Regions from separate parts of the Arthrobacter sp. GQ119 genome, predicted to be linked through region 1. Evidence: riboswitches for the same ligand, from Rfam matches in the RefSeq annotation. Region 1 holds a riboswitch; the other holds the start of a gene.
What was found. A riboswitch is a leader RNA that binds a small molecule or an ion and turns the genes downstream of it on or off. The one in region 1 is predicted to bind thiamine pyrophosphate.

Region 1 (4,868 bases):
CACGCCGTCGATGACCAGCCGGTCGGTGTCTGTTCCGGGTACGGCTGGAAGCGCAGTTGTTTCAGTCATGATCCTCATCCTCCCTGAACTGCCGTAACGAGTTCGACGTCATCACCCTCGGTGAGCGCCGTGCTGTGCCACTGGCTGCGGGGCACCAGCTCGGAGTTGCGCGCTACTGCCACGCCCACGCGCTGGCCATCAGCGGCCTGCCCGTTGGAGGCGAGTTCCCGGCCTATGATCTGGCTGACGAGCGTTGTCACGGAGGCTTCTGCCCCTATGGCATGGGGTTTGCCGTTCAGAGTGATGTACATGGTCATTCCTTGTTCTGGTTAAATTGAGAGGGTGTGCAGCGGCTGGGCGTGGCTCAGACGCCCGTCGGGTTGGATCAGCGGAAGGGCTCATAGGACTAATGCATTGTCCGTGGCGCCTACGGTCGGCCGTTCCAGTCCGAGGTGTCCGCGCAGCGTGTCCGTGGTGTAGCTGCTGCGGAAGAGGCCACGCCGCTGTAAAATCGGAATCACGCTGTCCACGAACTCGTCGAGCGATTCGGGCAGCAACGGTGGCATGAGGTTGAACCCGTCCGCGGCACCAGAGCGAAACCAGAGCTCAATCTCGTCGGCGATCTGCTCTGGAGTTCCGAGCATGGTGCAGTGGCCCCCGCCTGCGGCCAGCCTTCCCAGCAGTTGCCGGACTGTTGGCTTCTCCGCCTCGATGATCCGCAGGATCGTTCTGTAGCGGCCCTGCGGTCCGCTGAACCTGTCAGCCGGCGGCAGGGCGGGGGCCGGGGCATCCAGTTCCCAGGAGGTGCAATCCTGGCCGATAAACGTGCCAAGCTGGGCCAGCGACTGCGCGGTCGGGAGCAGTGCGTCCACCTCGGCCTGCCGGCGGCGGGCCTCTGCCTTGGTGGCCCCCACATAGGTGACCAGGCCGGGCATGATGGCCACTTTGTCCGGGTTTCGCCCCACGGCTGCGATACGCCTTTTCATATCGGCGTAATAGTCCTGCGCCGAGGGCAGGTCATAGGCAACGGCGTAGATCCCCTCGGCGTACCGTGAAGCCAAGACGCGGCCCTGCTCCGAGGCGCCTGCTTGGAACAGCACAGGCCGGCCTTGGGGCGGCCGGGGCACTGTCAGCGGTCCCTCCACCTGGAAATGGTTACCTACATGGTGCAACGGCTGTAGCTTATCCGGATCGCCGTAGGTGCCGGCCCGGTCCATCACCAGCGCATCATCAGCCCATGAATCCCAGAGCTGCAGCGCCACCTCAATAAATTCCGCTGCCCTGGCATACCGTTCCCCATGGGCAGGCATCGCCTCCAGCCCATGGTTGCGGGCTTCGGCGTCGAACATGGAGGTAACGACGTTCCAGCCGATGCGTCCGGCGCTGATGTGATCAAGGGACGCCAGCATCCGCGCAGCGTGGAAGGGTGTGTAAAAGGTGGTCGAGACGGTGCTGACCAGCCCAATCCTGCTGGTGGCACGGGCCATCGCCCCCAGCGCGGTCAGTGGTTCAAGGAACCACCGCGGTCCCTCGCCTGGATCGCCGGCGGAGTGACCGTCGGCGAAAAACACCGCATCGAAAAGACCCCGTTCGGCGCCTTGGGCCAACCGTTCGTAAAAGGCAATGTTCCCCAGCTGGTCCACCGGAGATTCCGGCCTACGCCAGGCGGCCCCGTGGTGGCCGCAGCCGAAGAGGAAAGCATTGAAGTGGAGCTGCCGCTGGGATGCGGCCGGTTCCGGCATGGCGGTCCGCACCTAGTTCATGACCAGGCCGCCGTCGACCACCAGATTTTGTCCAGTGACGGAGCGGGCCCAGGGGGAGGCGAAGAAAAGGATGGCGTCGGCAAATCCCGACGGAGTTGTGACCCGGCGCAGGGGTGTGGCCGCGGCGATGTAGTCGAAAACCTCCTCCGGCGTGGTGGCGCTGGCATCGGTGGTGCGCAGCAGCCCGCCGGAGACCATGTTCACCGAAACATTGTGCTGGCCCAGGTCGGCGGCCATCGTCCGCGTCAATGCCAGCAGGGCCGCCTTCGCCGCGGTGTAATCGTGGTAGGGGACAACCGGGTTCTGGAACAGGTTGGTGCCGATGTTGATGATCCGTCCGAAGCCGTGTTCCAGCATGCCAGGCAGCGCCTGCTGAATGGTGTTCAGCGCGCCGCGGACGCTGCCGGAAAACTGGGCCTCGAATTCCGGCCAGGTGATGCCGGCAGCGCCGGACCGGGCGTCGCCGTTGAAGGAGAAGTCCGCCAGGGCGTTATTGACCACGGTGGTCACCGCAGCGCCGAAATGGGCCTCGGCCCGGGTCAGCATGGCCGAGACCTGGCCAGCGTCGGTCACGTCGGCCTGCAGGGCAATAGCCTGAGCGGGGCCGTACTTTGCGGCCAGGGCCTCGCTCTCCTCGGCGCTGTTGCGGTAATTGATGACTACGCGGGCGCCCTGGTCGGCAAACGCCTGGACGATGCTGTGGCCGAGGCCACGCCCGCCGCCGGTGACCAGGACAAGCTGATTTGTGAAGTGCATAGGTCTTTACTTTCTTTCATGGGGCGAAGCAATTTGTGGCACGGTACAGGCCCTGCAGCAGCGACAGTGCGTCTTATCCGGGCCTGCCTGCGGGGACGTCCGCCTTGCTGGGAATGTGAGCTATTGCCGGTGCGGGACCGAGGGCAAGCCGCACCTTGTTGGTGAAGTTTGCCGTGGAACGGTGCTGGTCAGGCTCTGGATAAGAGGCCGGTCTCCCAGAGCCGTTCCGGCATGGCCCAGGCATGGTCAGGCGTCAGGCGAATAGTCATCCGCAACATCCCTTCGCTAGTACGAACTAGATCAGGTTCAACGGGTGTTATCTCAGCCCCGAGCAGGGCACCCCGTGTCACTGGAACAAACCCTACTCCTAACCGTGGGGCCAGAATCAAGGAATCCGCAATGCGTCATTAAATCCTCAACCGACATCGGCAAAGGGCCCCACCGTGGAACTGGGACGAACGCTAGGGGCTTTGCATTCAGCCAGCGTCGGGGCCGTGCGTGCCACGACCTATCACAAAGGGTTGTTTAAACCATCCCGAATTAGCGTTTCACCTATCCGCGAATGACAGGACGATGGAGGTCAGGCCCCACCTCTGAAGGAGGAGAAGTGAATTTGACTGGCATGACCGAACCCGCCTCGGACGTAACCGGGGAAGCCATCGTCAGCAACGTCTCCCTTGTCCTGAGAAGGATTGCCGATACCCCCGCCGGCATCGGCGAAGAGCATCTGGCAGCCCTGTCCAGGCTGCTGGTGCGGGCAATCGGATGTTCGACACTGGTGCCGGCAGCAGTGCCCGGGGTCTCATCGGGCCAAAACAGCAAGGCGGCACAGCCTGAGCAGGGACCCGTCGAATTCCTGAAGTCTTTCAGGAGCTGAAAATTCAAACAGACCTGACCCTTTTGGAAGGCAGCCCGATGCTACACACCTCAGATTCTTACCTTGATACATGGATGGGCCGGGAGGCCCTCGCCGAGGCCATGATTCCGGTGATCGGCCGGCTGTACCGCGAAAGCAACTTGGTGACCACCATTCATGGCCGGAGCCTGATCAACAACTCCACGATGGATATCCTCAAGGCGCACCGCTTTGCGCGCCGGATCAGTAAGGATGAACTGCTCTTGGAGGAGACTGCCCCGTTGCTGAACATCTTGGCGCAGCTGCAGCTCGGCTCGGCCTCGATCGACATCGCGCGCCTGAACCAGAAATTTAAGGAAGAGGGCAACGGCGCCACCTTGGAGGACTTCCTCCGCGCGGAACTCGTCGAGATCGTGGGCAAGCGCGGCGGCGATAACCGCTCCAACACGGACGTGGTGCTCTACGGCTTCGGCCGGATCGGCCGGCTCCTGGCACGCCTCCTGATCGAAAAGGCCGGCGGCGGGCATGGCCTGCGGCTGCGCGCCATCGTGGTCCGCCGCGGATCCGAGAACGACCTTACAAAGCGTGCCAGCCTCCTGCGCCGCGACTCCGTTCACGGTCCCTTCAAGGGCACCATCCGGATCAACGAGGAAGCCAACACCATCACTGCCAACGGCGTCCAGATCCAGGTCATCTACTCGGACAACCCCGCCACGATCGACTACACCCTGTACGGCATCAATAATGCACTGGTGGTGGACAACACCGGCCACTGGCGTGACGCTGCTGGCCTGTCCCAGCACCTGCAGAGCAAGGGCGTTGCACGGGTACTGTTGACCGCCCCGGGCAAGGGTGAGCTGAAAAACGTCGTCCACGGTATCAACCATGGCACCATCGAGGACACGGACCGGATCGTGTCCGCAGCGTCCTGCACCACGAACGCCATCACTCCGGTCCTGAAGGCCATCAATGACAGGTTCGGCGTGGTTCACGGCCACGTGGAAACCGTCCATTCGTTCACCAACGACCAGAACCTGATTGACAACTTCCACCCGGGCGACCGCCGCGGCCGTGCTGCCGCGCTGAACATGGTCATCACCGAAACCGGTGCCGCCAAGGCCGTAGCCAAGGCACTGCCCGAGCTGTTGGGCAAGCTCACCGGCAGCTCTATCCGCGTTCCCACGCCGGACGTTTCCCTGGCCATCCTGAACCTGAGCCTGGAAAACGGCACTACCAAGGACGAAGTCAACAACTTCCTTCGCGAGATGTCGCTGCACTCGGACCTGCGCAGGCAGATCGATTACATGGACTCGCCCGAGGTGGTCTCCACCGACTTCGTCGGTTCCCGCCGTGCGGGCATCGTTGACGGCCTCGCCACCATCTCCAACGACAGGAACCTGGTCCTCTACGTCTGGTACGACAACGAGTTCGGTTACAGCTGCCAGGTGGTCCGCGTCATGGAAGAGATGGCTGGCGTGAAGCGGCCGTCCTTC
Region 2 (4,868 bases), on a different contig from region 1:
CGCTGCCCGTGAACGACCGGGGCTCATACTGGGCGGCGGTGGCGACTGTGGCGGCCAGGGCGGCCTGGTCGTCGAAGAGGAGCGCGGTGTGGAAGAGGCCGGCTTCGCCCCGTCCCGGAATGTTCAGTCCGGGCGCGGGAGCCAGATGGACCAGGGGCGTGTTCAGCCGCCCCAGGTAGAGGCCGCCATCCTGCTCTGCTACGACGTCGAGGCCGAGCGCCCGATGGTAGTAGTCCGTCATAAGCTTCATGTCGCCGACCTTGAGCATCACGGTGCCCATGGTGAGATCGGCAGGAAGAAGATCCTGGCTGCTGGCTGCTGGTGTCATGCGAATGCTCCCGACTCCCTGGCCACCGGATTTCGATGGTCTCTACCTATCTAAATTACTTGAAGCTTCAATTTATTCCGAGCGGACGACACTTCCCCGCAACACCACGGCCCGGAGCCGCCTTATGGTTTCTGGCACTTCCCGCGGGTCCTCTGAACACACCACGACATCGGCGCTCGCGCCCTCGGCCAGGCCGTCCGCACGCAGCCACCGGCGGGCCCTCCAGCACGCAGCATCCAAAGCGGCGGCGGCGGGAAGCCCCGCGCCGTGGAGGGCCAGGATCTCGTCCGAAATCCGGCCGTGCCCGATCACGCTGCCCGCATCAGAGCCCGCAAAAATCTCCACCCCGGCCTCGTAGGCGTCCCGGACCCGCTCGGTCCGGCGCTCCCACAGCGCCCGCATATGGGCCGCGTAGCGGGGAAACTTGGACTCGGCCCGGGCGGCGATCTCCGGGAACGTCGCTATGTTGACCAGTGTCGGCACGATCGGCACGTTCTGCTCCACGAGCCGCGGGATGTGCCGCGGCAGGAGCCCCGTGGCGTGTTCAATGCAGTCGATGCCGGCATCCAGCATCTGGTCGAGGACGTCCTCGCCAAAGCAGTGCGCCGTGACCCTTGCGCCTTCATCATGTGCCGCGCTGACCGCGTCCCGGACAGCAGCGTCTGGGAATGACGGGGCAAGGTCGCCGGCGTCACGGTCGATCCAATCCCCGACCAGCTTGATCCAGCCGTCCCCGGAACGCGCCTGCTTCCGGACCGCCTCCACCAGGTCCTCCGGCTCAACCTCGACGGCGAAATTCTTCAGGTACCGTCGGCTCCGGGCAATGTGCCGTCCGGCACGGATGATCCTCGGCGCCTCAGGGCGCCGCTGCAGCCATCGGGTGTCACTGACCACTCCCGCGTCCCGGACAAGCAGGGTGCCGGCATCGCGGTCGGTCATCGCCTGGGCGTAGGCCACGTCGTCGTCCACGGCGCCGGACGGCCCCAGCCCGATGTGGCAATGCGCGTCCACGAGGCCGGGCAGCACCCAGCCGCCGAGGACCACGTCCGGAATGCCGCCCGGACGCTGAAAGGTCAGTTTGCCGTCCACAGCCCACAGGCCGGTCCGTTCCTGATCCGGGCCGGTGAGCACTGTGCCGGAGAATTCGATGATGCGCGCCATGGATCCAGCCTGTCATATCAGGCGTGGACGGGCACCGCCCAGCCGCCCTGTGGTAGCTTCGTCTACGACCACACGGGTGCCCCTGCAGGGGCTGAGATCGGGCTAGCGCAGCCTGCGACCGTTGAACCTGTCCGGGTAATGCCGGCGAAGGAAGTGAGCAGTACATGAGCACCCAGAAAACAGAGCTGATCCCTGCCCAAAAAGATGCGGCCCAAAATGAAGCTGCCCAAAAAGAAGCAGCCTCCGGCGGAGCAGGCGCGGATATCACGCAGTCCCTGAAGTCGCATTCGCTGGCGTACATCGAGGGCGACGGCCTCCGCGTTCCGGTCACGGAAATCGCCCTGGAGCCGTCACCCAGCGGGGAGCAGAACGAGCCGTTGCGGGTCTACCGGACGGCCGGACCCGGCAGCGATCCCGTGGTGGGCCTCGCGCCGTTCCGCGCGGAATGGATTGAAGCCCGCGGCGACACCGAGCCCTACAGCGGCAGGGAAAGGAACCTGCTCGACGACGGCCGGTCGGCCGTGCGCCGCGGCGCCGCGTCCGCGGAGTGGAAGGGCGCGCAGCCGGTGCCACGCCGCGCCGTCGGCGGTAAGACGGTCACGCAGATGCACTATGCCCGACAGGGCGTCATCACCCCCGAGATGCGGTTCGTGGCACTCCGGGAAAACTGCGACGTTGAGCTGGTCCGCAGCGAAGTGGCGGCCGGGCGCGCCATCATCCCGAACAACATCAACCACCCCGAATCCGAGCCCATGATCATCGGCAAGGCATTCCTGGTGAAGATCAACGCCAACATCGGCAACTCGGCCGTGACAAGTTCCATCGCCGAAGAGGTGGACAAGCTGCAGTGGGCCACCCAGTGGGGCGCGGACACCGTCATGGACCTCTCCACCGGCGATGACATCCACACCACCCGCGAGTGGCTGATCCGCAACTCGCCCGTCCCCATCGGCACGGTTCCCATCTACCAGGCGCTGGAGAAGGTCAACGGCGAGGCCAACGCCCTCACCTGGGAGATTTTCCGTGACACTGTGATCGAGCAGTGCGAGCAGGGCGTGGACTACATGACCATCCACGCCGGGGTCCTGCTGCGCTACGTCCCCCTGACGGCCAACCGGGTGACCGGCATCGTGTCCCGCGGCGGCTCGATCATGGCCGGCTGGTGCCTGGCGCACCACCAGGAGAACTTCCTGTACACGCACTTTGACGAGCTGTGCGAGATCTTCGCGAAGTACGACGTCGCCTTCTCACTTGGAGACGGCCTCCGCCCCGGGGCCACCGCGGACGCCAACGACGCCGCCCAGTTCGCCGAACTCGACACTCTGGCCGAACTGACCCAGCGGGCCTGGGAGTACGACGTGCAGGTCATGGTCGAAGGTCCCGGCCATATCCCGTTCCACCTGGTGCGGGAGAACGTGGAGCGCCAGCAGGAGCTGTGCAAGGGCGCTCCGTTCTACACCCTGGGCCCGCTCGTCACGGACGTGGCACCCGGCTACGACCACATCACCTCGGCCATCGGCGCCACGGAAATCGCCCGCTACGGCACCGCCATGCTCTGTTACGTGACGCCCAAGGAACACCTGGGCCTGCCGAACAAGGACGACGTCAAGACGGGCGTGATCACGTACAAGATCGCCGCCCACGCCGCCGACCTCGCCAAGGGCCATCCGGGAGCGAATGAGAGGGACGATGCCCTGTCCAAGGCGCGCTTCGAGTTCCGCTGGCGGGACCAGTTCGCCCTGTCCCTGGACCCGGTGACCGCTGAGGCCTTCCACGACGAGACGCTGCCGGCAGAACCGGCCAAGACCGCGCATTTCTGCTCCATGTGCGGGCCCAAGTTCTGCTCCATGCGCATCAGCCAGGACATCCGCAACGAATATGGCTCCGCAGAAGCACAGGCGGCGCTGGCCGAGATGGCCGAAGGGATGCGGGAGAAGAGCCAGGAGTTCCTGGCCGCCGGCGGGAAGGTTTACCTGCCGGAGCTGAAGCTTCCCGAGTCCGCCCGCCAGTAACGGCCACCCCTATCGGGCCCGGTCCGGCAGGCATTGGGGGCCCGCCGGACCGGGCCTGCGGTGCACTCCGTGCGGGTAAGGAACGTTGGTCAGGACGCCCGCGGCTGCTGCCGCCGGCTGACCTCGGCAATGAACGACCGGATAAGACGGTCGCCTTCCACGGAGTCGTGGGGCCGGTGCCCGCCCGCTGCAATGCGGTGCAGGGCACCGGTTTCCCGCAGGTACCCGGCGATCTCCTCATAGAGGGGCTCCCAGCCGCCAGTGAGGACCAGCGTGGGAACGCCGGGGACGATCTGCAGCGGTGCATGCCAGGGAGGTGCCTGCAGCCGCAACCGCCTCGCGGCGCGCTGGGCCTCCGGGGTGCTTGGACCGTGGCCTTCCGCGGCGAAGGCGCGCCGCAGATACTCCCGCTCATAGTCGTCGTCGCCGAGCTGGTGCCGGACCTCGAAAAGGGGCTCCATCAGCGCCCGGTGGGCTGCCGTGGCCGGCAATTCGGCAGTCAGCGACAGGCAGGCCGGCTCCACGAGCGTCAGCGAGAACACGAGGTCGGGCCGTTCGACGGCGGCCATCATCGCCGCGATCGCGCCTTGGGCATGCGCCACTATGTGGCCACCGGCGGCACCGCGGCCGTCGTCTGCCAGCGACCGCAGCACGATCCGCGCGTCCTCGGCGAAGTCGGTTTCCAGCGGCTCGGCTTCGGCATCATACCCGTGCCGCCGCAGGAAGAGGGCGTCATACTGCAGGGCCATGCCGTGCTGGCGCGGCCAGGCGGCGGAGCCGAAACTCCCCGCGCCGTGGACGAACACTACCCGCTGCTTAAACATGACCCAACCTTATGGCAGCGGTCCGGCATCCGAGCAGGCAGACATGGTTCCGCTACTTGCCGAGGAACTTGTCGAAGCCCTTGGGAAGGTTCAGCTGGGACGGATCGAAGTCGCCGCCCTGCTGGCCGAAGGACGCACCCGTGGGCAGGGCCTTGGCTGCGTTGGCGCGCCGGGCCTCCGCCTCCCGGAGCTCCTGGGCTGCCTTGGCGGGGTTACCCGAGCGGGCCTTCTTCTTGGGTGCGCTCTTGGCACCCTTGCGGGGCCCGCCGCCGCCCATGCCCGGCATTCCGGGCATTCCCGGCATGCCGCCGCCCTGGGCCATCTTCTTCATCATCTTCTGGGCTTGGCCAAAGCGCTCGAGCAGGCCGTTGACCTCGGAGACGTGCACGCCGGAACCCTTGGCGATGCGGGCGCGGCGTGAACCGTTGATGATCTTGGGGGCCAGCCGCTCGTGCGGGGTCATGGAACGGACGATCGCCTCGACCCGGTCGATTTCGCGTTCGTCGAACTGCTCCAGCTGCTGGCGGATGTTCTGGGCACCGG

Region 2: another riboswitch for thiamine pyrophosphate. It lies ahead of thiC (phosphomethylpyrimidine synthase ThiC); the one in region 1 lies ahead of AC6CH3_RS09055 (3-oxoacyl-ACP reductase).

What each region holds. Positions count from the first base shown of each region.
Region 1 covers NZ_JCAXEA010000008.1:10,958-15,825, reverse strand. The annotation lists gene AC6CH3_RS09070 (thiazole synthase) at 1-69, opposite strand, end outside; gene thiS (sulfur carrier protein ThiS) at 75-311, opposite strand; gene AC6CH3_RS09060 (LLM class flavin-dependent oxidoreductase) at 399-1,742, opposite strand; gene AC6CH3_RS09055 (3-oxoacyl-ACP reductase) at 1,755-2,519, opposite strand; TPP riboswitch at 2,780-2,873, opposite strand; gene AC6CH3_RS09050 (hypothetical protein) at 3,127-3,396, shown strand; gene AC6CH3_RS09045 (glyceraldehyde-3-phosphate dehydrogenase) at 3,435-4,868, shown strand, end outside.
Region 2 covers NZ_JCAXEA010000003.1:17,101-21,968, forward strand. The annotation lists gene AC6CH3_RS03625 (VOC family protein) at 1-328, opposite strand, end outside; gene AC6CH3_RS03630 (amidohydrolase family protein) at 401-1,489, opposite strand; TPP riboswitch at 1,552-1,659, shown strand; gene thiC (phosphomethylpyrimidine synthase ThiC) at 1,654-3,501, shown strand; gene AC6CH3_RS03640 (alpha/beta fold hydrolase) at 3,591-4,325, opposite strand; gene ffh (signal recognition particle protein) at 4,378-4,868, opposite strand, start outside.